3 regions of the Streptomyces sp. BBFR25 genome follow, and region 1 is predicted to be linked to each of the others. Evidence: riboswitches for the same ligand, from Rfam matches in the RefSeq annotation. Region 1 holds a riboswitch; each other region holds the start of a gene.

The links. A riboswitch is a leader RNA that binds a small molecule or an ion and turns the genes downstream of it on or off. The one in region 1 is predicted to bind cyclic di-AMP.
Positions count from the first base shown of each region.
Region 2: another riboswitch for cyclic di-AMP. It lies ahead of ACGH52_RS28780 (M23 family metallopeptidase); the one in region 1 lies ahead of rpfA (resuscitation-promoting factor protein RpfA).
Region 3: another riboswitch for cyclic di-AMP. It lies ahead of ACGH52_RS06720 (C40 family peptidase); the one in region 1 lies ahead of rpfA (resuscitation-promoting factor protein RpfA).

Region 1 covers NZ_CP172447.1:3,577,540-3,587,294, forward strand. Annotated here, with positions in the region: gene ACGH52_RS16155 (Ppx/GppA phosphatase family protein) at 1-305, opposite strand, end outside; gene ACGH52_RS16160 (DUF501 domain-containing protein) at 302-841, opposite strand; gene divIC (cell division protein DivIC) at 939-1,421, opposite strand; gene eno (phosphopyruvate hydratase) at 1,517-2,797, opposite strand; gene rpfA (resuscitation-promoting factor protein RpfA) at 3,083-3,811, opposite strand; cyclic di-AMP (ydaO/yuaA leader) riboswitch at 3,815-3,981, opposite strand; gene ACGH52_RS16180 (transglycosylase family protein) at 4,165-5,193, opposite strand; gene ACGH52_RS16185 (cytochrome P450) at 5,337-6,656, opposite strand; gene ACGH52_RS16190 (nucleoside triphosphate pyrophosphohydrolase) at 6,653-7,630, opposite strand; gene ACGH52_RS16195 (SurA N-terminal domain-containing protein) at 7,707-8,354, opposite strand; gene pkaE (serine/threonine protein kinase PkaE) at 8,503-9,755, opposite strand, start outside.
Region 2 covers NZ_CP172447.1:6,301,693-6,311,447, forward strand. Annotated here, with positions in the region: gene ACGH52_RS28765 (DNA topoisomerase (ATP-hydrolyzing) subunit A) at 1-216, opposite strand, end outside; gene ACGH52_RS28770 (pitrilysin family protein) at 550-1,938, shown strand; gene ACGH52_RS28775 (pitrilysin family protein) at 1,935-3,323, shown strand; cyclic di-AMP (ydaO/yuaA leader) riboswitch at 3,515-3,679, shown strand; gene ACGH52_RS28780 (M23 family metallopeptidase) at 3,692-4,456, shown strand; gene ACGH52_RS28785 (GntR family transcriptional regulator) at 4,587-5,282, shown strand; gene ACGH52_RS28790 (HPr family phosphocarrier protein) at 5,450-5,731, opposite strand; gene ACGH52_RS28795 (GNAT family N-acetyltransferase) at 5,933-8,860, shown strand; gene ACGH52_RS28800 (DUF5998 family protein) at 8,956-9,552, shown strand; gene ACGH52_RS28805 (alkaline phosphatase family protein) at 9,552-9,755, shown strand, end outside.
Region 3 covers NZ_CP172447.1:1,512,577-1,520,865, forward strand. Annotated here, with positions in the region: gene ACGH52_RS06710 (ATP-dependent Clp protease proteolytic subunit) at 1-334, shown strand, start outside; gene ACGH52_RS06715 (hypothetical protein) at 342-650, shown strand; cyclic di-AMP (ydaO/yuaA leader) riboswitch at 1,028-1,161, shown strand; gene ACGH52_RS06720 (C40 family peptidase) at 1,165-1,638, shown strand; gene ACGH52_RS06725 (ATP-binding protein) at 1,609-2,121, opposite strand; gene ACGH52_RS06730 (helix-turn-helix transcriptional regulator) at 2,339-3,199, shown strand; gene ACGH52_RS06735 (DUF397 domain-containing protein) at 3,221-3,451, shown strand; gene ACGH52_RS06740 (8-amino-7-oxononanoate synthase) at 3,494-4,621, opposite strand; gene bioB (biotin synthase BioB) at 4,772-5,965, shown strand; gene ACGH52_RS06750 (adenosylmethionine--8-amino-7-oxononanoate transaminase) at 5,958-7,244, shown strand; gene bioD (dethiobiotin synthase) at 7,246-7,962, shown strand; gene ACGH52_RS06760 (class I SAM-dependent methyltransferase) at 8,051-8,289, shown strand, end outside.

The DNA.
Region 1 (9,755 bases):
AGGATGTCCAGCACCCCGCGCACGAACTCGTCCCGGTTCTCCGCGTCGCGGGAGGCGGAGGTCGCGACGAAGCGCAGCCGCTCGGCGCCGTGCGCCTTGACGGCCTCGGCGTACTCCCGGCAGGCGGCGAACGTCCGCTCCAGCGCCTCGGGCGCCAGCCGCCCGGTGCGGTCCACGTCCTGGCCGAGCCGCACGATGGTCATGCGCCGGTCCAGGTCCGTCAGCTCGCCCGTGGCCGGGTCGGCGTCGGCCACCAGGAGCCGGATGGAGTTCGTACCGCAGTCGATGGCGGCGACCCGGGTCACTGGGCGTCCTCCCCGTCGGTCTCGGGGGCCGTCACGCACGGACCCTTGCGCCACCACTCGGGCAGCATCGCGATCGCCTCGTCGCCCAGCGGGTTGACGCCGGGACCGGCGGCCAGCGAGTGGGCGACCAGCACGTGCAGGCACTTCACGCGGTCCGGCATGCCGCCCGCGCTCGGGAAGCCGGTCAGCTCCTCGATCTCGTCGCGGCGCCGGATGTAGTCCTCGTGCGCGGCGCGGTAGGCGGCGGCCAGCTCCGGGTCGGTGCCCAGGCGCTCGGTCATCTCCTTCATCACGCCGTTCGCCTCCAGCGTGCCGATGGCGGAGGCCGCCTTCGGGCACGTCAGGTAGTACAGCGTGGGGAAGGGCGTGCCGTCGGGCAGCCGCGGCGCCGTCTCCACGACGTCCGGCTGTCCGCACGGGCAGCGGTGCGCGATGGCGCGCAGTCCGCGCGGGGGACGTCCGAGCTGCTGCTTGAAGGCCGCCACGTCCGCGTCGGTCGGCTCGGTGCGCGGGGTGGTCGGCGGGGGAGTCTGCATGACTGTCTTCTGCTGGTCTTCCTGTTGAGTCACTGCCGGAGCGGTCTGCGCGGTCGGCACGGTCTGCGCGGCGGTCGGGGTGGGCGGCGTGGGCGGTTCACTGCCGGCTCGCGGCGGCGTCGGCCTTGTCGACCCCGTCCCACACGTTCCGGTACCAGGGGCGGTCGGCGGCACCGGCCTCGGCACGGGTCTGCTCCGCCGCCTCCGGGTCGACGACGACGAACCCCGTCTCCCCCGGCATCACGTAGTGCAGCCGCAGCCGGACCTGCTGCTCGGCGTAGGCGTCGTCCTGCCAGCGTGCCTTGAGGTCGCGCAGGTCCTCGACCCGCTGCCGGGTCTCCCGCCGCTCCCGCTGGAGATCGGCGATCTCGGCGCGCTGGGCGACGTACTGCCGAATCGGGTAGGCGAGCGCCACGACGAGCGAGCAGAGCACCATCGCGAGCAGCGCGGCCCGGCCGGTCAGCCGGGAGCGCCGGGCCTGGCGCCTGGTCTGCGAACGGTAGACCCGGGCCGCGGTCTGCTCCCCGATGATCCGGATCCTGGTCGCGGTGGAGAAACGGTCCCGGTCCTTCACGGCCATCTGGTCTCCGCCTCCCGTGCACGCGCGTACGTCCCCGCACACGGTACGGGACCGGGTACGGGGACGTACGTACGACGCTGCCTTCTACCGGGCCGTCAGCCCTTGAAGCGGGGGAACGCGCTGCGGCCGGCGTACACCGCGGCGTCGTCGAGGATCTCCTCGATGCGCAGCAGCTGGTTGTACTTGGCGACGCGCTCGGAGCGGGCCGGGGCGCCGGTCTTGATCTGGCCGCAGTTGGTGGCGACGGCCAGGTCGGCGATGGTGACGTCCTCGGTCTCGCCGGAGCGGTGGGACATCATGCACTTGAAGCCGTTGCGCTGGGCCAGCTCCACGGCGTCCAGGGTCTCGGTCAGCGAACCGATCTGGTTGACCTTGACCAGCAAGGCGTTGGCCGAGTTCTCCTCGATGCCGCGGGCCAGGCGCTCCGGGTTGGTGACGAACAGGTCGTCGCCGACCAGCTGGACCTTGTCGCCGAGCTTGGCGGTGATGGTCTTCCAGCCGTCCCAGTCGTCCTCGAACAGCGGGTCCTCGATGGAGACCAGCGGGTACGCCTCGACCAGCTCGGCGTAGTACTCGGTCATCTCGGCGGCCGTGCGGGTCTTGCCCTCGAAGGCGTAGGAGCCGTCCTTGTAGAACTCGGACGCGGCGACGTCGAGCGCGAGGGCGATCTGCTCGCCGGGGGTGTAGCCGGCCTCCTTGATCGCCTCCAGGATGAGGTCGAGGGCCTCGCGGTTGGAGCCGAGGTTCGGGGCGAAGCCGCCCTCGTCGCCCAGGCCGGTGGCCAGGCCCTTGTTCTTCAGGACCTTCTTGAGCGTGTGGTAGACCTCGGCGCCCCAGCGCAGGGCCTCGGAGAAGGACTCCGCGCCGATCGGGGCGATCATGAACTCCTGGATGTCCACGTTGGAGTCGGCGTGCGAGCCGCCGTTCAGGATGTTCATCATCGGCACCGGCAGCAGGTGCGCGTTCGGGCCGCCCAGGTAGCGGAAGAGCGGCAGGTCGCTGGCCTCGGAGGCGGCGTGGGCGACGGCCAGGGAGACGCCGAGGATGGCGTTGGCGCCGAGCGAGCCCTTGTTGTCGGTGGCGTCCAGGTCGAACATGGCCTGGTCGATCAGGCGCTGCTCGGTGGCGTCGTAGCCGACCAGCTCCGGGCCGATCTGCTCGATGACGGCCAGCACGGCCTTCTCGACGCCCTTGCCGAGGTAACGGCTCTGGTCGCCGTCACGGAGTTCGATGGCCTCGAAGGCACCGGTGGAGGCGCCGGACGGAACGGCGGCACGACCCGTGCTGCCGTCGTCGAGGCCGACCTCGACCTCGACCGTGGGGTTGCCTCGGGAGTCCAGGATTTCCCGGGCTACGACGACGTCGATGGACGGCACGAGCATCTCCTTCTTCAATGTGACGCTTCGGTGTGACGCGCGGGTCCCGCGGGACCGCGGCGGCTCTGCGGGACCGAGCCTAACCGGCTCCGGGCGATCGGCCAGCCGATCGCCCACCCGCTGGACAGAACCGAGAGTAAATTGTTTCCGAACGGAACAAAGACGTTTCCGGAAACCGGGACGGAACCACAGGCGGGCCCCGGCGGACGCGGGACGTGAAAAATCCCGCCCCGGTGCGTACGGGGGAACACGCACCAGGGCGGGAGTCGCGGGAGCCGCCGCCGCTTACTTCAGGTGCAGCTGCTGGCCCGGGTAGATCAGGTCGGCCTCGTCGACGATGTCGTCGTTCAGCTTGAACAGCTTCGCCCAGCCGCCCTTGACGTCGTGCTCCGCGGCGATCGAGCTGAGGGTGTCGCCCTTGACGACCTTGTACTCGCCGTCGCCCTTCTCGACCTTCTTGCCGGTCGGGGTGGTGACGGTCTTCTTCGGGGCCTGCTCGGTCTTCTGCTCCGCGGCCGGACGCTCGGAGGAGCGGGAGGCCTTCTGCTCGGTGGAGCGGTCGGCGGTGGAACCGCTGCTCTGGCTCTGCGAGCTCTCGGAGCTGCCCGAACCGCTGTCCTGGGAGCCGCCACCGGTGTACGCGGCGCCCGACAGGCCGGTGCCGCAGACCGGCCAGGCGCCCTTGCCCTGGCCCGCGAGCACCTTCTCGGCGATCTGGATCTGCTGGGACTTGCTCGCCTGGTCGGCGGTGGAGGCGTACTGCGTACCGCCGTAGGCGGCCCAGGTGGAGGCGGAGAACTGCAGACCGCCGTAGTAACCGTTGCCGGTGTTGATGGACCAGTTGCCGCCGGACTCGCACTGGGCGACGGCGTCCCACTCGGACGCGGTGGCGGCGGAGGCGTTGCCGGCCGCCATCAGCGGGGCGGCGACGGCGGCACCGGTGACACCGGCGACGGCGATGACACGGGTGGCCTTGGACGGACGACGGTGCTTGCCCTTGCCGGAAAACAGCATGGTTGATCCCCTCACCGACGCCTGCGAGGTGAGCTGTCGGGTTCGGGCCGGTTGAGTTGCCCGGCCGGGTTCCTCGCGGAACTCGGCTCCACCCCTAGCCGCTCCGGCTCAACTGCCCGGTGCGGCGCTTACCTTGGGTCCCCCGCTCCTGCCTTCGGCGCTTGACGCGACGACTGTTCCCGTACGGCCGCTGGCAGGATTCGGCGTTGCGGCTGTCGGGGCCCGCGGTGGCGAGCGGTCATGACCGTAGACACGCGCTCCGCGGATTTTCAAAGACGATCACGGCTTCTGAGACCTATCTCTCACGAGATCCAAAAGGGACATACGGTCTCTAACCGTGACGCGAACTCCCCCTACTTTTCGCCCGATTCGCCCGTGACCGTGAGCGTCTGACCGGGCAGGATGTGGTCGGGGTCGGCGCCGACGACCGCCTCGTTGTCGGCGTAGAGCGCCTGCCATCCGCCGTCGACGTCAAGGGAGTCGGAGATGGCCCACAGCGTGTCGCCGGTGCGGACGACGTAACGGCCGCCCCCGGCGTCCCGCGCGGCACCGTCGCGCGAGGCGTGCCGCCCCGGCGCCGGGTCCGTGGGACCCTCCTTCGCGGCACCCTCGTCCGCACTGTCACCGCGGTGGCGTCCGGCGCCGGACGCGCCCTCGGTTTCCCGCGGTTCGGCGCCGACGGAGGGGGTGGATTCAGGCGAAGTGTCCGGCTTGGCGGACTGGCCCGCACCACCGGACGAGCTGCCCGAGGCACCGTCCGCACCGTCGGCCGCAGCGCCGGTCGAAGCGTCAGAGGACGGCGAAGAAGAGGGCGAAGGGGACGAAGAGGACGCCCCGGAAGTCGACTCCGCCGCCCCGGACGACTCGGATGATTCGGTCGAGTCGGATGCCCCGGACGACTGGGACGACTCGGGCGTTTTGGTGGTCGTGGGCGATTCGGACGACTTGGTGGTGTCCTTCTCCCCCGAGGTGCCCGAGCCCTCCGACGCCCCGCCACCGACCCCGGAGCCGTTGCCCAGACCGGCGAGCAGACCACAGGTCGGCCAGGCGGCGATGCCCTGGTCCGCGTGTATCTTCTCGGCGATTCTTATCTGCTGGGAGCGGCTGGCCCGGTCGGCGCTGGGGGCGTAGTCCAGGCCGCCGTACTGCTCCCAGGCCTCCTGGGACAGCTGCAGCCCGCCGTAGTACCCGTTGCCGCCGTTCTGGCTCCAGGCGCCGCCGGTCTCGCACTCGGCCACCTGGTCCCAGGCCGCCGAGTCGGCCGCGTGGGCGCCGGTGGCGCCGAGCAGCGGGATCGCGATGGCGGAGCCGGTCACTCCGGCGGCGACGACCAGAGCGGGTGCCTGGCGGGGGCGGCGGTGACGACCGTTCCCGGAGAGCATGCGACGACCTTTCACAAGACGACGGGGACCACGCGGCGGATGACGCTCGACACCACGTTGATCCGTGAACGTATAGGGAGATCATCGGTTGTCACAAGTTCATGCCGCGCAGATCACGTGAAGATCACAGAGTTGAGCGCGTGTCACTTTTGCGTCGTCGACGGACCGTTGTCGGCCGATGACGCGCTCGGCGTGAACGCCACCGGCAAGGTGCGCAGACCCCGCATGATGAGGCCGCCGCGCCACCGGAGTTCGGCCGGGTCCGCGGCGAGGCGGAGGTCCGGCAGCCGGGTGAGGAGCGTGGCCAGCGCCGTCTGGCCCTCCAGCCGGGCGAGCGGGGCGCCGAGGCAGTAGTGGATGCCGTGCCCGTACCCGAGGTGCTGGCTGTCGCGGCGGGCGAGGTCGAGGGTGTCCGGGTCGGTGAACCGCTCCGGGTCCCGGTCGGCGGCGGCGAGGACGACGAGGACGGGGTCGCCGGCCGCGATGTCCTCGCCGCCGATGGTCAGCGGCCGGGTGGCGAAGCGCCAGGTGGCCAGCTCCACCGGGCCGTCGTAGCGCAGGAGTTCCTCGACGCCGGTCTCCAGCAGGCCGCGTTCCCCGGCGGCCAGCGAGGTCTGCAGCCGCTCCCGCTGCCCGGGGTGGGTGAGCAGGGCGTACGTGCCGTTGCCGATCAAGTTGACCGTGGTCTCGAACCCGGCGAAGAGCAGGATGAAGGCCATGGCCGCGGCCTCGTTCTCGGTGAGGTGCTCGCCGTGGTCCGAGGCGCGGATCAGGCCGGAGATGAGGTCCTCGCCGGGGGCGGGCTCGGGCGGCAGCGCGGCGCGCTTGCGGTGGATGAGGTCGGCGAGGTAGCCGCGCATCTTCTTCACCGACCGGGCGACACCGCCCCGCGGCCCGCCGCCGTGTCGGATCATCATGCCCGCCCAGTCCCGGAAGTCGTCCTGGTCCTCGCGGGGGACGCCGAGCAGGTCGCAGATGGCGTAGATGGGCAGGGGGAAGGCGAACTCGTGGATCAGGTCGGCGGAGCCGGTGGCGGCGAACCGGTCGATGAGGCCGTCGGCCAGCTCCTGCACCCGAGGGGCGAACTCGGCCACCCGCCGGGGTGTGAACGCCTTGCTGACCAGTCGGCGCAGCCGGGTGTGGTCGGGCGGGTCGATGTTCAGCAGATGGGTCATCAGCTCGGCCTTCCGCTCCCCCGGAATGCCGGTCTTGCCCTTGGCGTGCGCGGGCTCGTCGTGGTGCGCCGGGTTCTTGGACAGCCGCGGGTCGGCGAGGGCCTGCTTGGCGTCGGCGTACCGGGTGACCAGCCAGGCCTCCACCCCGCTGGGCAGCCGGGTGCGGTGCACGGGGGCGTGTTCCCGCAGCCAGGCGTAGGCCGGGTAGGGGTCGCTCGCGAACTCCCAGGTGAACAGCTCGGGGGCGGGGCCGGAAGCGGGACCGGGGACGGGCGGCCGGCCGGTCATCCCTCGACCGCCCTGATCGAGTCCCGGTACGTCCGGGCCGCCGCTCTCAGGGCCGCCTCCGGGTCGGTGCCCTCGGACTCGGCGCGGGCGGCGAGGGCGAGGAGTTCGTAGCCGATGCCGTCGCCGGTGGGCAGGGGGACGTCGAGGCCCGCGGTGCGGACGCGGGAGGCGAGCTTGGCGGCGAGGGCGAGGCCGGGCTGGCCGAGGGGGACGCCCTCGGTGACCGAGGTGCGCTGCTTCTCGGCGGCCTTGGTGCGCAGCCAGTGGGCGCGGACCTCCTCGGGGGTGTCGGCCGTCTCGTCGCCGAAGACGTGCGGGTGGCGGTGGACGAGCTTGTCGACGATGGTGCCGGCCACGTCGTCGACGGAGAACGGGGCGTCGGGGTCGTCCTCGGCGATGCGGGCGTGGAAGACGACCTGGAGCAGTACGTCGCCCAGCTCCTCCCGCAGCTCGTCGCGGTCGCCGTCCTCGATGGCCTCGACCAGTTCGTACGCCTCCTCGATGGCGTACTTGGCCAGGCCCTTGTGGGTGCGCCGGGAGGACCAGGGGCATTCGATGCGGATGCGGTCCATGACCTGGACGAGGTCGAGGAGGCGGGCGCCCGGGAGGTCGTAGGAGGCGGGGAGCAGTTCGAGGTCGGGCATCGCGACGCGGCCGGAGCCGGCGAGGCGGGCCAGACCGTCGGTGAGCGCGGGGTCTCCCTCGCCGGTCGCGACGACCACCGCGGTGCGGCCGCCGGCGCAGGCGTCCACCAGCTCCTCGGCGGTCGGGGCCGCCTCGTCGACCCGGACGCCCGCCTCGCGCAGGTACGGCAGCTGCGGGTGGGCTCCGTCGGCGCACAGGACGCGGTCGGCGGTGCGCAGGGCCTGCCAGGCGGGCCAGGACAGCAGGCCGGGGGCGACGCGGTGGCTGGTGGTGAGCAGGACGATGCGTCCCTGGTCGGGAGGGGTCGGGTCGGCGGTGGTTGCGTTCACTCTCCGAACCTAACGCACGCCGCCGACGGCCCCCCGAGTTGTCCACAGGGGACCGTATCGCCGCTGCTCAGGGGCGTTACGCCGGCTGCTGGGGCCCCGCCGCGGTGATCTCCCGCACCCATGGCGTCCGGGCGTCGACGCGGCTGCTCTTCTGGACGTCCCAGGTGCCGTAGCGCGGGTTGAGGTCGACGTCGAGCTTCTTGGACGCCTTGGACAGGGCCTGCCAGAACTCGGGGCGGCTGGTGTCGGTGCCGAGGCTCTGGGCGAGCTTCTGGGCCTCGATCTGGACGAGGAGGTTGTCGTCGAGGCGGTCGGGGGCGACGCCGTACTGCTGGAGCCAGGCGGTTTCCAGCTGCTCGGGGCCGCCGGCCTGCTCCTCCAGCTCGCCGCGCATGTCCTGTACTTCCCTGCGGCTGACACTCACTCCGGCGTCCTGGGCGGCGCGGTGCAGGACGCGGTCGAGGACCATGCCGTGCAGGGTGTCGCGGGTGAGGGTGCCGGTCCGGGCGACGACCTGCTGGTACTGGGTGTCGTCCGGGACGGCGGCGCGCTGTGCCTCGCGCACCTCGTCGACGCGGTTCTCCAGCTGGGCGACGGTGATCCGCTGGTCGCCGACGACGGCCGCCGCGCCCGGATGCGCGTCGCTGCCGCAGGCGGTGAGCAGGGGTGCCGCTGCGGCGATCGCGGCGGTGAGGAGAAGCGCGGGGCGACGGCGGCGGTGCAAGGGAACCTCCCGTTTGGAGATTGTGCGACGGTGCACAAAGTCTTGCGGTGATCGATGTTAGGCAGTGGCCCGGCTCTGGCCAACCCATTGCACCAACGATTCATCAGGACTTCGGGCACCGCCTCGCCCCGGCCCGCACCGGCGGTCGTCAGCCGCGCATCTGGCCGAGCCACTGGAGGGTGCGCCGGATGTCGCCCGCGAGCGGGTGGCCGGGGCCGTGGACGCGCTCCACGTCGTGCAGCAGCCGGGCCAGCGTGTCGTGGGCGGCGGCGCGGTCGCCGAGGGCGAGCAGGAGGTGGCCGATGCGGCGGCGGACGTCGTGGGCGAGGTCGGGGTCTCCGGCGACGTACTGGTTCTCGTAGTACGGCAGCAGCGCCCGGTACTCGGCGAGGGCGGCCGCGGGCTCGCCGAGCTGTTCCAGGCAGTGGGCGGCGTCGTAGCGGTGGCGCAGGGACTGCGGGTCGGCCTGGCCGGCCTCGGCGGCGCGTTCGTCGGCGAGGCGGCGCAGTTCGGGCAGGGCGCGCCGGTACTGGCCGTCGTCCAGGAGGGTCGCGGCGTACTGCTTGCGCAGGGTGCGCACGACCGGGGAGCGTTCGCCGTGCTGTTCGGCGGCGGCGGGCAGGATCGCGCCGAGGATGTCGACGGCCTGGGTGATGCGGCCCTCGCCGAGGAGGCGCTTGACGTCGTCGACGGCGCGGGCTACGTCCGGCTTCCCGGCGTCGGCGGCGGCCGGTACGGGCGCCGGTTGCGGCGCGGGGGTGCGGGCGCGGTCGGGCCAGGGGGCGTGCGGGCGTACGAAGGGGCGGGTGGGGTCGAGGGGACCGCCGGTGGGCATGCCGCGCGCGGGCAGCAGCAGCGCGAGGTGCTCGTAGACCTCCTGGGCGGAGTCGGGGCGGTGCTGCGGGTCCTTGGCGAGCAGGCGCAGGACGAGTGCTTCGAGGGCTTCGGGAACCTCGGGGCGTATGCGGCGCACGGGCAGCGGAGGTTCGTACAGGTGCCGGTGGAGTACGCCGAGGGCGGTCGAGCCCGCGAACGGGACGTCGCCGCTGAGCAGTTCGTGCAGGAGTACGCCGAGTGCGTAGAGGTCGGTGTACGGGCCGACGGCGCCGCCCATGGCCTGCTCGGGTGCCATGTAGGCGGGCGAGCCGATGGGGGTGCCGGTGTGGGTGAGGCGGGTGGTGTCGGCGTCCATGACGGAGGCGACGCCGAGGTCGAGGACGGTGACGGTGCCGTCCTGCTTGACCATGACGTTGCGCGGTTTGAGGTCGCGGTGGACGATCGGCACGGCGTGCACGGCGCTGAGGACGGCGCACAGTTGGGCGGCGACCGCGACGGCCCACTGCCAGGGGTAGGGCTCGTGCTCGGCGAGGTGGTCGGAGAGGTCGGCGCCGTCGACGTACT
Region 2 (9,755 bases), 2.7 Mb from region 1:
GCGCTCGGGCCTGAGGCCCATCTCGTTCATCTGGTAGACGATGCGGCGGTGCACCGGCTTGAGGCCGTCGCGGGCGTCCGGCAGCGCACGGGAGTAGATGACCGAGTACGCGTACTCGAGGAAGGAGCCCTGCATCTCGTCGACGACGTCGATGTCGAGGATCTTCTCCTCGTACGAGTCGTCGGGCGGCGGGGTCTTCGTACTACGGCGGGCCATCGCTGCCGGCTCCTTGCTGAAGCGTGAACGGTGAACTGACGCCGTCCATTGTGGACTGCGGCACTGACAGCGACCGACCAGGACCCGTCACGGGCTGCCGGCCCGGCGCTGCCCGCAGGGTACGCCCATCCCGGGGCGCCCTCCGCGCCGCCGTCCCCGGCGGCCCGCCAACCGCGTGCTCGCTCTCGGCGTACGAGGTCCGGGAACTCCACCGGTGGCCCGCACGCTTGCATACAGTGGCAGGATCGGCGGAATTCCGCAGTTCCGCCCACTGATTCCACCCGGTGGTCCACCCAGTGGTCCACCGAGAATCTCGCGATCGAAGGGACGTACATGCCCATGGGTCACACGGCCACCGCCCAGGCAGGCTCCGGCGGCCTGACAGCGACCGAGCACCGCCTGGCCAACGGCCTGCGCGTGGTGCTCTCCGAGGACCACCTGACCCCGGTCGCGGCGGTGTGCCTCTGGTACGACGTCGGCTCGCGCCACGAGGTCAAGGGGCGTACCGGCCTGGCTCACCTTTTCGAGCACCTCATGTTCCAGGGCTCCGCCCAGGTCAAGGGCAACGGTCACTTCGAGCTGGTGCAGGGCGCCGGCGGCTCGCTCAACGGCACCACCAGCTTCGAGCGGACCAACTACTTCGAGACCATGCCCGCCCACCAGCTGGAGCTCGCCCTCTGGCTGGAGGCCGACCGCATGGGCTCCCTGCTGGCCGCCCTGGACGAGGAGTCGATGGAGAACCAGCGTGACGTCGTCAAGAACGAACGGCGCCAGCGCTACGACAACGTCCCCTACGGCACGGCCTTCGAGAAGCTGACCGCCCTCGCCTACCCGGAGGGCCACCCCTACCACCACACGCCGATCGGTTCGATGGCCGACCTCGACGCGGCGACCCTGGAGGACGCGCGCGCGTTCTTCCGCACCTACTACGCGCCGAACAACGCGGTGCTGTCGGTCGTCGGCGACATCGACCCGGAGCGGACGCTCGCCTGGATCGAGAAGTACTTCGGCTCCATCGCCTCGCACGACGGCAAGCAGCCTCCCCGGGACGGTTCGCTGCCCGACGTCATGGGCGGGCAGCTGCGCGAGATCGTCGAGGAGGAGGTCCCGGCCCGCGCCCTGATGGCGGCCTACCGCCTGCCGGAGGACGGCACGCGCGCGTGCGACGCGGCCGACCTGGCCCTGACCGTCCTGGGCGGCGGCGAGTCGTCCCGCCTGTACAACCGGCTCGTACGCCGCGACCGCACGGCCGTCGCCGCCGGGTTCGGCCTGCTGCGCCTCGCCGGGGCACCCTCCCTGGGGTGGCTGGACGTGAAGACGTCCGGTGACGTGGAGGTGCCGGTCATCGAGACGGCCATCGACGAGGAGCTGGCCCGGTTCGCCGAAGAGGGTCCCACGGCCGAGGAGATGGAGCGCGCCCAGGCCCAGCTCGAGCGCGAGTGGCTGGACCGCCTGGGCACGGTCGCGGGCCGCGCGGACGAACTGTGCCGGTACGCCGTCCTGTTCGGTGATCCGCAGCTGGCCCTCACCGCCGTGCAGCGGGTCCTGGAGGTGACCGCGGAGGAGGTCCAGGAGGTCGCCAAGGCCCGCCTGCGCCCCGACAACCGCGCGGTACTCGTCTACGAGCCCACCGCCCCCGCCGACGAGGACGACGCCGACGAGAGCACCGTCACCGTCTCCGTGACCGACGCCACCGACGAGAACGAGGAGGCGGCCAAGTGACCGAGCTCGCCACCATGGAATTCCACGCCCGCCCGCAGGCCGGCGAGCCCAAGCCGTGGGCGTTCCCCGCCCCCGAGCGCGGCAGCCTCGACAACGGCCTCACCGTGCTGCGCTGCCACCGCCCCGGCCAGCAGGTCGTCGCCGTCGAGGTGCTCCTCGACGCCCCACTGGACGCCGAGCCCGCCGGTCTCGACGGCGTGGCCACGATCATGGCGCGCGCCTTCTCCGAGGGCACCGACAAGCACTCCGCCGAGGACTTCGCCGCCGAGCTGGAGCGCTGCGGCGCCACCCTCGACGCGCACGCCGACCACCCCGGCGTCCGGCTGAGCCTGGAGGTGCCCGCCTCGCGCCTCGCCAAGGCCCTCGGCCTGGTCGCCGACGCCCTCAGGGCGCCCGCGTTCGCGGACGGCGAGGTCGAACGACTGGTGCGCAACCGGCTCGACGAGATCCCGCACGAGCTGGCCAACCCGGCCCGGCGCGCCGCCAAGGAACTCTCCAAGGAGCTGTTCCCGGCCGGCTCGCGCATGTCGCGCCCGCGCCAGGGCACCGAGGAGACGGTCGAGGCCATCGACTCGGCGGCCGTACGCGCCTTCTACGAGCGGCACGTGCGCCCCGCCACGGCCACCGCGGTGGTCGTCGGCGACCTCACCGGCGTCGACCTGGACGCGCTGCTCGGCGACACCCTGGGCGCCTGGACCGGCTCGGCCGCCGAGCCGCGCCCCGTCCCCCCGGTGACCGCCGACGACCGCGGCCGGGTCGTCATCGTGGACCGTCCCGGCGCCGTCCAGACGCAGCTGCTGATCGGCCGCACCGGCGCCGACCGGCACGACCGCGTGTGGCCCGCGCAGGTGCTCGGCACGTACTGCCTCGGCGGCACCCTCACCTCGCGCCTGGACCGCGTCCTGCGCGAGGAGAAGGGCTACACCTACGGCGTACGGGCGTTCGGCCAGGTCCTGCGGTCCGCGCCGGACGGCACGGGCGCCGCGATGCTCGCCATCAGCGGGTCCGTCGACACCCCCAACACCGGTCCCGCCCTGGAGGACCTGTGGACGGTGCTGCGCAAGCTCGCCGCGGAGGGGCTCACCGACGCCGAGCGTGACGTGGCCGTGCAGAACCTGGTGGGCGTGGCGCCGCTGAAGTACGAGACGGCGGCGGCCGTGGCCGACACGCTGGCCGACCAGGTCGAGCAGCACCTGTCCGACGACTTCCAGGCCACCCTCTACCGCCAACTGGCCGCCACGGGCACCGTGGAGGCCACCGCGGCGGTCGTGAACGCCTTCCCGGTGGACCGCCTCGTGACGGTCCTCGTCGGCGACGCTGCGCAGATCAAGGAGCCCGTCGAGGCCCTCGGCATCGGCGAAGTCACCGTGGTGTCGGCCGAGTAGCGGCACGCGCGTGCGGTGGCCCTGGTGACCGGAGTGTCACCAGGGCCGCCGTTTGTCCGGATTGGGGGAGTGGTTGCCCGTCTGCCCTGTGGCGTGCGCTACAAAACGCCTGTTGCGTTTGAGAATTGAACGCAGCCGCGTTTAGCGTCTTCCGGGCTGTTCGTCAGGCAGTGCGCCGCACCCGCGGCACCGGACAGCCATCGCCGAGTCCCCGTACGGCGCGAGCCAGGGGAGCCGGGGACCCAACGCAGTCCCTGGGGTGAATCGGACGCCCGCGCGCACCGCGAGGGGGTCCGTAGGAGACCTTCCACCTCCGAACCCGTCAGCTAACCCGGTAGGCGAGAGGGAAGGAAAGGACAAGCCTCTACATGGCGTTCACGCGCGCCCCCGGGAAGCACCGCCGTCCCAGCCGGGTGCACCGCACCACCGCCCGCGCGGCGGGAGTCGCGGCCCTCGCCACCACCGGCGTCGTCGGCACCCTCGCCGCTCCGGCGCTCGCCGCCGAGCCCGCGGTGGAGCAGAGCGGACTCACCCCGGTCGTCGCCATCGGCGACTCCATAGCCGACGAGATCGACGCCCAGGCCCTCGCCCAGCAGCAGGCGGCCGCGGACGCCGCCGCCCGCGAGGCGGCCCGGGAAGCGGCCCGCGAGCGGGCGGCCGAGGCGGCCAAGGAGGCGCGCGAGGCCAAGGAGCGCGCCGCGCGGGAGGCGGAGCGCAAGCGCCTCAACACCTTCGTCGCGCCGATCACCGCCTCGTACGTCTCCACCGCCTACCAGGCCGGCAGCTCCCTGTGGTCCTCCGGCAGCCACACCGGCATCGACTTCCACGCCTCCAGCGGTACGACCGTGCACGCCGTGGGCGTCGGCACCGTCGTCGAGGCCGGCTGGGGCGGGGCGTACGGCAACCAGGTCGTGATCAGGATGCACGACGGCACGTACACGCAGTACGGGCACCTGTCGTCCATCGGCGTCTCGGTCGGCCAGTCGGTCGAGCCCGGCCAGCAGATCGGCCTCTCCGGCGCCACCGGCAACGTCACCGGGCCGCATCTGCACTTCGAGGCCCGTACGAGCCCCGAGTACGGCTCGGACATGGATCCCGTCGCCTACCTCCGTTCCCACGGCGTGAACGTCTGACGCAGGCGTCGTCCGAAAGCCCCGGCTTCCCGAGCCGGGGCTTTTCGCATTTAATATCGCTTGATCGGTCCGGGGTCGTGCCACACACGTCGATCGTCGGCATTTCACGGGGGTCAAGGGGAGGTCGCTCATGCGTATTCCGGCGCATTCGGTGTGCACGGCGATCCGGGACGACATCGTCACCGGCGTACACGGTCGCGGGAGCCGGCTCACCGAGGAACTCCTCGCCCGCCGCTACGGCGTCTCCCGCGTCCCCGTCCGCGAGGCCCTGCGCACGCTGGAGGCCGAGGGTTTCGTGGTGACCCGGCGGCACGCGGGCGCGTGCGTGGCGGAACCGACCGAGCGGGAGGCCGCCGACCTGCTGGAGACGCGCATGCTCCTGGAGCCGCTCGGGGCCTCCCGGGCCGCCCGGCGGCGCACCGAGGCCCACCTCAAGGTGTTGCGCGGCCTGGTCAGGCTGGGGCAGGAGCGGGCCAGGCAGGGCACCGGCGAGGAGCTGCGCTCCCTGGGCGGCTGGTTCCACGAGACCCTCGCCCGGGCGGCCGACAGCCCCTCCCTGACGGCGCTGCTGACCCAGCTCCGCCACAAGATCGCCTGGATGTACGTCGTGGAGACACCGGTCGGCCCGGTGGAGTACTGGGCGGAACACGGCGCGATCACCGATGCCGTGGCCCGGGGCGACGGCGAACGCGCGCGGGCGCTGATGACCCTGCACATCGAGCGGTCGGCCTCCGCGCACCGGCTGCGCTTCGCCTCCGACGGCGGGCGGGCGGAGCATGTGAGGAATGCGCAACATCCCGTAAACACGGCGGGCCCGCGCCGGTAACGCGGGTGCCGTATACAAAGGACGGGGAATTCCGGCCGTTGTTCTCCGCTGTCCGTGAAACGGGACGAACAGGCGGGCGAGCCGAAAGAGCAGGGAAAAGAAAGAGAAAAGAAAAGAAAGGCCCGTCCGGTGTCCCGGCGGGCCTTTCGGTGGTGCTGTCCGCCGGCTCAGACGGTCTCGGGAAGCTCCTCGAGCCCCTCGGCGACCAGCTTCGCCAGCCGGTCCAGGGCGGCTTCCGCGCCCTCGGCGTCGGAGGCGAGGACGATCTCCTCGCCGCCCTGGGCGCCGAGGCCGAGGACGGCCAGCATGGAGGCCGCGTTGACGGGGGACCCGTCGGCCTTGGCGATCGTCACCGGGACGCCTGTGGCCGTGGCGGCTCGGACGAAGATGGAGGCGGGGCGGGCGTGGAGGCCCTCGGCCCAGCCGACGTTGACGCGGCGCTCAGCCATGTGATGCTGCCCTTCAGGTGTTCAGAGGGGTTGGAGTTGTCTAGACCTGTGTTGTCTAGACCAGTTTCCCACATCGTGAAGCAAGCCGGGACGGCCGCGTGCGCCGTCCCGTGCGGTGCTCGGACCGCGGCCTCGCCCCGAGCCTCCGCCCCCACAGACTGCCCCGCGCCGTTGTCGGACGCGAGCCGTACTCTGGGGCCCATGCAGACCTCGTCGGACCGGCACGAGTATCCCGCCCACTGGGAAGCCGACGTGGTGCTGCGCGACGGCGGCACCGCGCGCGTCCGCCCCATCACCGTCGATGACGCCGAGCGCCTGGTCAGCTTCTACGAGCAGGTGTCCGACGAGTCGAAGTACTACCGCTTCTTCGCGCCGTATCCCCGTCTGTCCGCCAAGGATGTCCACCGCTTCACGCACCACGACTTCGTGGACCGGGTGGGACTCGCGGCCACCATCGGCGGCGAGTTCATCGCCACCGTACGCTACGACCGGATCGGGTCCGGCGGAACACCCGCCACCTCCCCGGCCGACGAGGCCGAGGTCGCCTTCCTCGTCCAGGACGCCCACCAGGGGCGCGGCGTCGCCTCGGCCCTCCTGGAGCACATCGCCGCCGTCGCCCGCGAGCGGGGCATCCGCCGCTTCGCCGCCGAGGTGCTGCCCGCCAACAACAAGATGATCAAAGTCTTCATGGACGCCGGGTACACCCAGAAGCGGAGCTTCGAGGACGGGGTGGTCCGCCTGGAGTTCGATCTGGAACCCACCGACCGCTCGCTCGCCGTGCAGTACGCGCGCGAGCACCGCGCGGAGGCCCGTTCCGTCCAGCGGCTGCTGCAGCCCGGCTCGGTCGCGGTCGTCGGCACCGGCCGCACCCCGGGCGGCGTCGGCCGCAGCATCCTCGGCAACATCCGGGACGCGGGGTACACGGGGCGCCTGTACGCCGTGAACCGGGCCTTCCCGGAGGACCGGAAGGACCTCGACGGGGTCCCGGCGTGCCGCTCCGTGCGGGACATCGACGGGCCCGTCGACCTCGCCGTCGTCACCGTGCCCGCCGAGCACGTCCCGGACGTCGTCACCCAGTGCGGCGAACACGGCGTGCAGGGGCTGGTGGTGATCTCCGCCGGATACGCCGACAGCGGGCCCGAGGGACGCGAACGCCAGCGGGCCCTCGTGCGGCACGCGCGCACGTACGGGATGCGCATCATCGGGCCCAACGCCTTCGGGATCATCAACACCTCCCCGGACGTACGGCTCAACGCCTCCCTCGCCCCCGAGATGCCGCGCCCCGGCCGGATCGGCCTGTTCGCCCAGTCCGGCGCCATCGGCATCGCCCTGCTCTCCCGGCTGCACCGGCGCGGCGGCGGGGTCACCGGCCACACCGGCGTGTCCACCTTCGTCTCCTCCGGCAACCGCGCCGACGTCTCCGGCAACGACGTCCTGCAGTACTGGTACGACGACCCGGAGACCGACGTCGCGCTGATGTACCTGGAGTCCATCGGCAACCCCCGCAAGTTCACCCGCCTGGCCCGGCGCACCGCGGCCGCCAAGCCCCTGGTCGTGGTGCAGGGCGCCCGGCACGGCGGCGTGGCACCCCAGGGGCACGCCGTACGGGCGACACGGCTGCCGCACGCGACGGTCTCCGCGCTGCTGCGGCAGGCCGGCGTGATCCGGGTCGACACCATCACCGACCTGGTCGACGCGGGGCTGCTCCTCGCCCGCCAGCCGCTGCCCGCCGGACCCAGGGTCGCCATCCTGGGCAACTCGGAGTCCCTGGGACTGCTCACCTACGACGCGTGCCTCTCCGAGGGCCTGCGCCCGCAGCCCCCGCTGGACCTGACGACCGCCGCCTCGGCCGACGACTTCCACGCGGCCCTGGCCAGGGCCCTGGCCGAGGACACGTGCGACGCGGTCGTCGTGACCGCCATCCCGACGGTGGGGGAGGGGGCGGCCGGGGACGCCGCGCTGGCTCAGGCGCTGCGCTCGGCGGCGGCCGCGGTCCCCACCAAGCCGGTCCTCGTGGTCCACGTGGAGCTGGGCGGCCTGGCGGAGGCCCTGTCCGCGGCGACGAGCACCGCCCCGCAAGCGGCCCCGCGTACGGCAGCCCCGGCCGATCCGAGCGCCGTCCCGCAGGCCGCCCCGGGCACCGCAGCCCACGCCGCCCCCGGCCCCGCCGAGGAGCCCGCGTCCGGTAGGCCCGGCCCGTCCGGCCCGCCCCGTCCGCCCGCCGCCTCGGCCCCGCCGCCGTCCGCCGCCCCGGCCCCGGACGGAGCCCACCTCATCCCCGCCTACCCCGCCGCCGAGCGCGCCGTCCGCGCCCTCGGCGAGGCCGTCGCCTACGCCCAGTGGCGGCGCGACGCCGCCGACCCCGGCAAGGTCCCGGAGTACGAGGACATCGACGAGAGGGGCGCCGCCCAGCAGATCGCGGGGTACCTCGCGCGCGGTCAGGGGCTCGCCCTCGGTACCGAGGAGACCTGCGAGCTGCTGGGCCGGTACGGCGTCCACGTCCACCGCGCCCTGCCCGCCCCCGCCCCCGACGACGCCGCGGCCGCCGCCCGGACCCTTGGCTACCCTGTGGCCCTCAAGGCCACCGCCCCGCACCTGCGGCACCGCGCGGACCTGGGCGGCGTACGCCTCGATCTGGCGGACGAGGAGCAACTGCGCCGGGCCTACGCCGAATTGACCGAGCTGTTCGGGACGCCCGCCGAGCTGCGACCGGTGGTGCAGGGCATGGCACCGCGCGGCGTCGACACCGTCGTACGGGCGGTCATCGACCCGGCGGCCGGGGCGGTGCTCTCCTTCGGCCTCGCCGGCGCCGCCACCCAACTGCTCGGCGACATGGCGCACCGGCTGATCCCGGTCACCGACCGGGACGCCACCTCGCTCATCCGCTCCATCCGCACGGCGCCCCTCCTCTTCGGCTGGCGAGGCTCCGCCCCCGTCGACGCCGCCGCCCTGGAGGAGCTGCTGCTGCGGGTCTCCCGGCTGGTCGACGACCACCCGGAGGTCGTCGCGGTCACCCTGGAACCGGTCGTGGTTGCCCCGCACGGCCTGAGCGTCCTCGGCGCCTCCGTCCGCCTCGCACCCCCTCCCGCCCGCGACGACCTGGGCCCGCGGACCCTGCCGGCGTACTGACCGGCCACACCCCGCACCTGCCCGGCCCCCGCGCCGGGCCAGGCCCGCAGCGGGTACCGCGGGAGCGTCCCTCGCAGTCAGTGGGTCCCCGTAGGATGGACGGCATGGCCAAGACCAGTACGACGACCCAGGGGCTGCGAGCGGCGATCGAGCGCAGCGGCTACTACCCGGCCCTCGTGGCCGAGGCGGTGGAAGCCGCCGTGGGCGGCGAGCCCGTGCGGTCGTACCTGGTCCATCAGGAGACGACGTTCGACCAGAACGAGGTGCGCCGGCACGTGACCGTGCTGGTCCTCACCGGCAACCGCTTCATCGTCAGCCACACCGACGAGCAGGCCGCCGACGACACCTCCCCGACGCCGTACGCCACGACGTCCACGGAGTCCGTCAAGCTCGGCCGGATCTCGTCCATCGTCGTCAGCCGCGTCGTCGCCAACCCGGAGCAGTACAAGCCGGGCACCCTGCCCCGCGAGATCGTGCTGACCATCGGCTGGGGCGCCGTCTCCCGCCTCGACCTGGAGCCCGCCGCCTGCGGCGACCCCAACTGCGAGGCCGACCACGGCTACACGGGCAGCTCGACGGCCGACGACCTCAGCCTGCGCGTCAGCGAGGCGGGGGACGGCCCGGAGACGGTGCGCCAGGCGCTCGCCTTCGCCCAGTCCCTGTCCGAGGCGACCGCGGACTCCACCCGCTGATGGTGCAGCACACCGCCTGGGACACCCACCCGGAACCGCTCCCCGTCGACTCCGCCCCCGTACCCGAGTACGGCACGGGGTCCCTCGCCGATCTGCTGCCCACCCTGGCCGCCGGCCTCGGCGTCCCCGGCATGACCGCGGGGATCACCGAACTGACCCCGGCCGACCGCAACTGCGTCTTCCTGATCGACGGACTCGGCTGG
Region 3 (8,289 bases), 2.1 Mb from region 1:
GGCCGGTTCGTCCGCCGCGGTGCTGCTGGCGGCGGGCACCCCCGGCAAGCGCGCCGTCCTGCCCGGCGCCCGGGTGGTGATCCACCAGCCGGTGCTCACCGAACCGGTGGAGGGGCAGGCGAGCGACCTGGTCGTCCACGCCGACGAATTGCTCCGCGTCCGCGCCCGCCTGGAGGAGATCCTGGTACGCCACACGGGCCGCAGCCCCGAACAGGTGAGCGCGGACATCGAGCGGGAAACGGTCCTCGACGCCCAACAGGCGCTGGAGTACGGCCTGGTGGACCGGATCGTGCCCGCCCGCAGGACCCCGCCCACCGCACCCGGCGCGAGGTGAGCCGTCCGTGCTGCCACCCGAGTTGCCCCCGCTGCCGGCCCTGACCCGCGCCGAGGCCGAGGTCATCGACCGCTTCCTGGACGTCGTCGATCTGCTCGGGCGCATCAACCCCGGGCGGGACGGCGACACCTACGGCGGCCTGCGGGCCGCTCAGGCGCTGGTGGGCAAGGCGGCGGCGCTGCGTGACGCGCTGGCGCTGATGCACCGGCGCGGCGAGACCCAGGTGCACGCCGCCACCCTCGCCCGGGCGCTGCGCGTACTGGACGGGGAACGCCGGACGGCGCGGGTCTGCCTTCCGCCGCGCTCCGGGAGTTGAGGAAGCCCGCGTCGAAACGGACCAAACGGCGTACCCCCTTTCGGCGTAGGGACACCTCCGATTGCTGACCGGCCGAAGTTGCGGCGCCCCGCGTCCAGCCGGTCCCCCGCACCGCTCCGCCGCTGGTCCCGGCGCCGCCGCCGTGCCCGGCGGCCCGTCGAACACGAAGGGGCGACCCGAACGGGTGAGTGGGATGTAACAACACAAAGGGCACGTTCCGTTGGGATTTTCCCTTCGGGCGGGACAGGATCCGTCACGACGACAAGCCCCCGCCGCCGCGGCGGGGCGGTCCGGGCGGACGCCGAGTCCTGCCGCCGTCCGGACGACCGGTCGCGAGGAAGTGGATCGGCAGGAGTGGAGGACCCGAGCACGACGGGTCGCCGGCACGGCCGCCTCCGCGAGAGGTGCCGGACCGAGCGGTCCTTGGGGTGAAGCCGCACTCGTGCGGCCGGGCAACTTCGCCAGCCCGAATCCGACAGGTCATCCTTCACAGGCGGCTGACGAAGGGTTGCGCATGTCCGCGCTCAATCGTGTCCCGTCGCTGATGGCTCGTGCCGGTACGGCCTCGGCCCTCACCCTCGCCGCCGTGGGCGGCTCCGTCGTGGTCCCCGGTGCCGCCTCCGAGGCGGCCGCGGCGAGCCATGCGACGAAGGCCCTCAAGATCGCCGCTTCCAAGCAGGGCTCCCCGTACCGCTGGGGCGCCATCGGACCCCATCGGTTCGACTGCTCCGGCCTGACGCTGTACTCGTTCAAGAAGGCCGGCAAGAAGCTGCCACGCACCGCGGCACAGCAGTACAACAAGACCCGCCACATCTCCGCCAAGAAACGCAAGGTGGGTGACCTCGTGTTCTTCCACTCCGGTCGGAGCGTCTACCACGTGGGCATCTACGCCGGGAAGGGCAGACTCTGGCACGCCCCGAAGACCGGGGACGTGGTGCGGCTGCAGAAGATCTGGACCTCAAGCGTCTGGTACGGCCGGGTCAAGTAGCCCGCCCGCGGGAGTGACGGCGTTCTGCCCCGCCGTCACTCCCGCGGGTGCCTCCGGCCCGCTCGGGGGTGACCAGGGCAGCTCGATGGAGACGGTCTTGCCCCCCTCGCGCGTGGGCCGGACCCTCAGCCTGCCGCCGCACTCGGCGGTCAGCCAGCGGATGATCACCATGCCCCGCCCGTTGTCCTGCTGAACGGCGGCGGGCAGCCGCTTGGGGAAGCGCGGGTGGCTGTCGGTGACGCCGAGACGCAGCCGCTCGTCGCGGTCGAGGACGAGGTCCACCGTGAAGGTGGGCGACTGCCCGAACGTGTGCTGGACCGCGTTGGTCGCCAGTTCGGAGACGATGAGCCGCACGGTCTCGGACAGGTCGGCGTCGAGCGGCAACCCCCATTCCGCCAGGGTGCCGACCACATAGGTCCGCGCGGCGGCCACCGAGGCGGGATCGCTCGGCAGAGTGACGGATGCTTCCAGATGGTCTGCCATGGCGACGTCGTCCCTTTCTCACGGGACCGCAGGCCCGACACGGAGCGGATGGTTCGAGTACGGTCCCGGACTGGTGCTTCGCCGCCAGACTGCCATCACCGGACCCGTGAAGGGCGGCGATCCACCAAGATATGCATATATCTGTCGCTCGAAGCGGTGAACTCTGCGACGGCAGAGCGTATTTGGGCGGCTCATAAGGAGTAAGGGAGTTTGTCCCATGCAGCACGGTCCCGTGGTGCGCCGCCGGAAGCTGGGCGCGGAACTGCGCGCTCTGCGCATGTCGGCGGGCATCACCAGCGGCGAGGCGGCCCGGCTCGCGGGCTGGCACCAGTCGAAGGTCAGCCGGATCGAGACGGGGACGAGCGGGGTGAAACCGGCCGACGTGCGGTTACTGCTCGACGTCTACGGCGTGGACGACGAGCAGCTGCGGGGGCTGCTGGAGATGCTGGCGCGCTCCGAGGACGCGGGGGGACGCAACCACTGGTGGCACGCGTACCGCGGGGTGCTGCCACCGACCTACCGCGACTTCATCAGCCTGGAGTCGCAGGCCAGCGCGATGCGCACGCTGGAGACCACGGTGGTGCCCGGCCTGCTCCAGACGCCGGAGTACGCCCGCGCGGTGACACGGGCCGCGGTGGACGGCATGCCGGCGGAACGGCTGGAGACGCTGGTGGAGGTCCGGCTGGCCCGGCAGGACGTGCTGCGCGGCGAGCCGCCCCTGGAGCTGAGCGCGGTCCTGGACGAGGCGGTGCTGCGCCGGGAGGTGGGCGGGCCCGGGGTGATGGCCCGTCAACTGGCCAGACTGGTCGAGGCCGCGCGGCTCCCCCATGTCCGCCTCCAGGTCCTGCCGTTTGCCGCCGGGGCGCACATCGGTGTCACCGGCCCTTTCGTAATCTTCTCTTTTTCGAGCACTTCTGATCTGGATGTGGTTGTTCTCGACCACTTGACGAGTAGCCTGCACCTCGAACGGAAAGAAGACCTAGAGGCCTATACCGAGGCCTTCAACGCCCTTCTGATCCATGCCCTTTCGCCCGAGGACTCGTTGGACTTCATCGCCGCCACCGCGGCAGGCGCGTAAGGAGGCACCATGTCAGGCTTCATGTCCGAACGTCCCCGGAACATCCCTGTCAGCACCGACATGACCGGTGTGCGGTGGCTGCGCAGCAGTTACAGCACCGGAGCGAACAACTGTGTGGAGACGGCCCGTCCGTCGGCCGGCCGCTGGGCCGGACTGCTCGCCGTGCGCGACTCCAAGAACCCGGCCGGGCCCGCCCTGCTCTTCTCCCCCGGGAGCTGGACGGCGTTCACCGCCCGCGTCCACCGGGACTGACCCCGACGGGCTCCGGACGGCGCACGGCCGTGTCCCGCCGACTCATGGCCGCGTGTCGCCGATCACCCGTACGGCACGCTCGATCTGTTCCCCGGAGAGGTTTCCACGCGCGGTCAGCCTGAGCCGTGAGATGCCGTCGGGCACCGAAGGAGGGCGGAAGCAGCCCACGGCCAGGCCGGCCGCCCGGCAGTCGGCCGCCCACCGCACGGCCCCCTCCGGGGAGGGCGCGCGCACCGAGACGACCGCGGCGTCCGGACGTACCGCGTCCAGACCCGCGGCGGTCAGGCGCGCGTGCAGCTCGGCGGCGACGGAACGGGCCCGCGCGGCCCGCTCCGGCTCGCGGCCGAGCAGCCTGAGCGCCGCCAGGGCCGCCCCTGCCGCGGCGGGGGCGAGTCCGGTGTCGAAGATGAACGTACGGGCCGCGTTGACCAGGTGACCGATCACCCGGGCGGGGCCCAGCACGGCGCCGCCCTGCGCGCCGAGCGACTTGGACAGCGTCACGGTCACCACGACGTCGTCGCGGCCCGCGAGACCCGCGCCGTGCGGGGCGCCCCGGCCGCCGTCGCCGAGGACGCCGAGGCCGTGTGCGTCGTCGACGACCAGTCCGGCCCCGTGCGCCCGGCACACCTCGGCGAGTGCGGCCAGGGGCGCGGCGTCGCCGTCGACCGAGAAGACCGTGTCGGAGACGGCCACGGCGGGTCCGTCGTGGGTCGCCAGTGCCTTGCGCACGGCGTCCGGGTCGGCGTGCCCCACGACCTGGGTGGCGCCGCGGGCGAGCCGGCACCCGTCGATCAGTGAGGCGTGGTTGCCCGCGTCGGAGACGACGAGGCTGCCGTGCGGTGCCAGCGCGGTGACCGCGGCGAGGTTGGCCGCGTAGCCGGAGGAGAAGACGAGCGCGGCCTCGAAACCGCAGAACTCGGCCAGTTCGCGCTCGAGTTCGGCGTGCAGCTCGGTCGTGCCGGTCACGAGCCGCGAGCCGGTCGCGCCGCCGCCCCAGGTCCGCGCGGCCGCCGCCGCCCCCTCGACGACCTCCGGGTGCCGGGCCAGTCCCAGGTAGTCGTTGCTCGCCAGGTCCAGCAGCGCCGACGTCGCCGGGCGGGGGCGCAGCCCCCGTACGAGTCCGGCCTCGCGGCGCGCCCGGTCCTGCTCGTCGATCCAGCCGAACGCCATGGGGTGGCCCTCCGGTGTTTTGTAGGCAATGAACAGACATTAGCGGCCCGGCCACCCCCGCGAGGTGTGGCAATACCCACACGTCGATCTGTCAGTGTTGTGCGAAGTCTCCTTGGCCGCGGACGGCCCCTTAGGACAGGATCGGCTCTCATGGACCTGCTGAACACGCTGGTGGACAAGGGGCTTCGGCGCGAGTCGCCGACCCGCGAGGAGGCGCTCGCCGTCCTCGCCACTTCCGACGACGACGTGCTCGACGTGGTGGCCGCGGCCGGAAAGGTGCGCCGCCACTGGTTCGGCCGACGGGTGAAACTCAACTATCTCGTCAACCTCAAGTCGGGCCTGTGTCCCGAGGACTGCTCCTACTGCTCGCAGCGGCTGGGCTCCAAGGCGGAGATCCTCAAGTACACCTGGCTCAAGCCCGACCAGGCCTCCGCGGCCGCCGCGGCGGGGGTGTCCGGGGGCGCCAAGCGGGTGTGCCTGGTGGCCAGCGGACGCGGCCCGACCGACCGGGACGTGGACCGGGTCTCGGACACCATCAAGGCCATCAAGGAGCAGAACGAGTCGGTCGAGGTGTGCGCCTGCCTGGGGCTGCTCTCCGACGGCCAGGCGGAGCGGCTGCGGGAGGCCGGTGCCGACGCCTACAACCACAACCTCAACACCTCCGAGTCGACGTACGGCGACATCACGACCACGCACACGTACGCCGACCGGGTGGACACGGTGAACAAGGCGCACGCGGCCGGGCTGTCCGCCTGCTCGGGTCTCATCGCGGGCATGGGCGAGAGCGACGAGGACCTGGTCGACGTGGTCTTCTCGCTGCGGGAGCTGGACCCGGACTCGGTGCCGGTCAACTTCCTGATCCCGATGGAGGGCACGCCGCTCGCCAAGGAGTGGCACCTGACCCCGCAGCGGTGCCTGCGCATCCTGGCGATGACGCGGTTCGTCTGCCCGGACGCCGAGGTGCGCATCGCCGGGGGGCGCGAGGTCCATCTGCGCACCATGCAGCCGCTCGCGCTGCACCTGGCCAACTCGATCTTCCTCGGCGACTACCTCACCAGCGAGGGACAGGCGGGCCACGCGGACCTGGAGATGATCGCGGACGCCGGTTTCGAGGTGGAGGGCGCCGGGGAGGTCACCCTGCCGGAGCACCGCGTGGCCGCCCGGGGCGGCGGCTGCGGCTCACCCGAGGGCGGTGGCGGGTGCGGCTCGCACGCGGGCGGCGGGGTGTGCGCCCCGGCGCCCGCCGAGGAGCCCGCGGCGCCGCGCCCCGCCGAGGAGCCCCGCACCGACCTCGTGGCCGTACGCCGTCGCGGCGCCGGGACGGACCTCGCGCCCAATGCCTGAGCCCGCGTTGAACGTCGCCGAACTGCTGGCGCTGGACCGGCGCCACGTCTGGCACCCGTACGGGCCCATGCCCGGCCGGCAGGACCCGCTCGTCGTGGAGTCGGCGAGCGGGGTCCGGCTGCGGCCGGCCGACGGCTCCGGGGAGCTGGTCGACGGGATGTCGTCCTGGTGGTCGGCGATCCACGGCTACAACCACCCGGTGCTGAACGAGGCCGCGCGCGAGCAGTTGGAGCGGATGAGCCACGTGATGTTCGGCGGGCTCACCCACGAGCCCGCCGTGCGACTGGCGAAGCTCCTTGTCGACATGTCGCCCGAGGGCCTGGAGCACGTGTTCCTCGCCGACTCCGGCTCGGTGTCGGTCGAGGTCGCCGTGAAGATGTGCCTGCAGTACTGGCGTTCCCTCGGCCGCCCCGGCAAGCGCCGCCTGCTCACCTGGCGCGGCGGCTACCACGGCGACACCTGGCAGCCCATGTCGGTGTGCGACCCGGAGGGCGGGATGCACGAGCTGTGGTCCGGCGTCCTGCCGCGCCAGGTCTTCGCGGACGCGCCGCCGTCGGAGTACGACGAGACGTACGCCGACCACCTGCGGTCACTGATCGAACGGCACGCCGACGAACTGGCCGCGGTGATCGTGGAGCCGGTGGTGCAGGGCGCGGGCGGGATGCGCTTCCACTCCCCCGCGTATCTGCGGGTGCTGCGCGAGGCGTGCGACGCGCACGGCGTGCTGCTGGTGTTCGACGAGATCGCCACCGGGTTCGGGCGCACGGGGGCGTTGTTCGCGGCGGAGCACGCGGCGGTGACGCCGGACGTGATGTGTGTGGGCAAGGCGCTGACCGGCGGTTATCTGACGATGGCGGCCACGCTGTGCACCGCGCGGGTGGCCGACGGCATCTCGCGGGGCGAGGTGCCGGTGCTGGCCCACGGACCGACGTTCATGGGCAATCCGCTGGCGGCGGCCGTGGCCTGCGCGTCGATCGGAGTGCTGCTCGGCCAGGACTGGCTCGCGGAGGTCAAGCGGATCGAGTCGGGCCTGCGCGAGGGGCTCGCGCCCGCCGCCGGGCTGCCGGGCGTGCGCGACGTGCGGGTGCTCGGCGCGATCGGCGTGGTGCAGCTCGACCACGCGGTGGACATGAGGGCGGCGACGGAGGCGGCGGTGCGCGAGGGCGTGTGGCTGCGCCCGTTCCGCGACCTGGTCTACACCATGCCGCCGTACGTCACGGGCGACGCGGACGTGGCGCGCATCGCCCGCGCGGTGTGCGCGGCGGCGAAGGAGGGATGACATGCCGGTACTGGTGATCACGGGCACGGGCACGGAGGTCGGCAAGACGGTCGTGACCGCGGCCGTCGCCGCGACGGCCCTGGCGGGCGGCCGGTCGGTGGCCGTGCTGAAGGCCGCGCAGACGGGCGTGCGGCCGGACGAGGCCGGGGACGCCGAGGAGGTGGCGCGGCTCGCGGGTGAGGTGACGGTCGCCGAAGTGGCGCGGTTCCCCGAGCCGTTGGCGCCGGGTACGGCCGCGCGCCGGGCCGGGCGGGCCCCGGTGCGTCCCGGGGAGGTCGCCGAGGCGGCGGCCAAGCTGGCCACGGAGCACGACCTGGTGCTGGTCGAGGGCGCGGGCGGGCTGCTCGTACGCTTCGACGCGGCCGGCGGGACGCTGGCGGACGCCGCCGGTCTGCTGGGCGCACCGGTGCTCGTGGTGACGTCGGCGGGGCTGGGCACGCTGAACACCACGGAGCTGACGGCGCGCGAGCTGCGTACCCGGGGGCTGGAGCTGACGGGGCTGGTGATCGGCAGCTGGCCCCGGGACCCGGACCTCGCCGCCCGCTGCAACCTCGCGGACCTTCCGGACGTGTCCGGCGCCCCGCTCCTCGGCGCCGTGCCCGCCGGAGCGGGGGCCCTCGCCCCGGCAGCCTTCCGCTCGACGGCGCCCCAGTGGCTGGCGCCTGTGCTGGACGGCACCTGGGACGCTGCCGCGTTCGGCGCCCGAGCGGCTCCCTGACCGGGTCGCGTTTCGACCGTGAGGTGGGTGCGGGGCGGCCGCGCGGGGGACAATCGCGGTGAGGCGCCGCCTCGTGAGGGAGGTCCCCATGCCGCAGCGATCCGCCCGTGCCCGCGCGCCGCGCGACGCCGTGCACCATCCGCTGTTCGCCCGCTACTACGCCCGGTGCAGTGTGGGCGCCGAGACCCGGATGGGCATGGCCCGCGTACGCCGACGGCTGCTCGCCGGGCTGTCCGGGCGGGTGATCGAGGTCGGCGCGGGCAACGGGCTGAACTTCTCGCACTATCCGGGCACCGTCTCCGAGGTCGTCGCCATCGAACCGGAGCG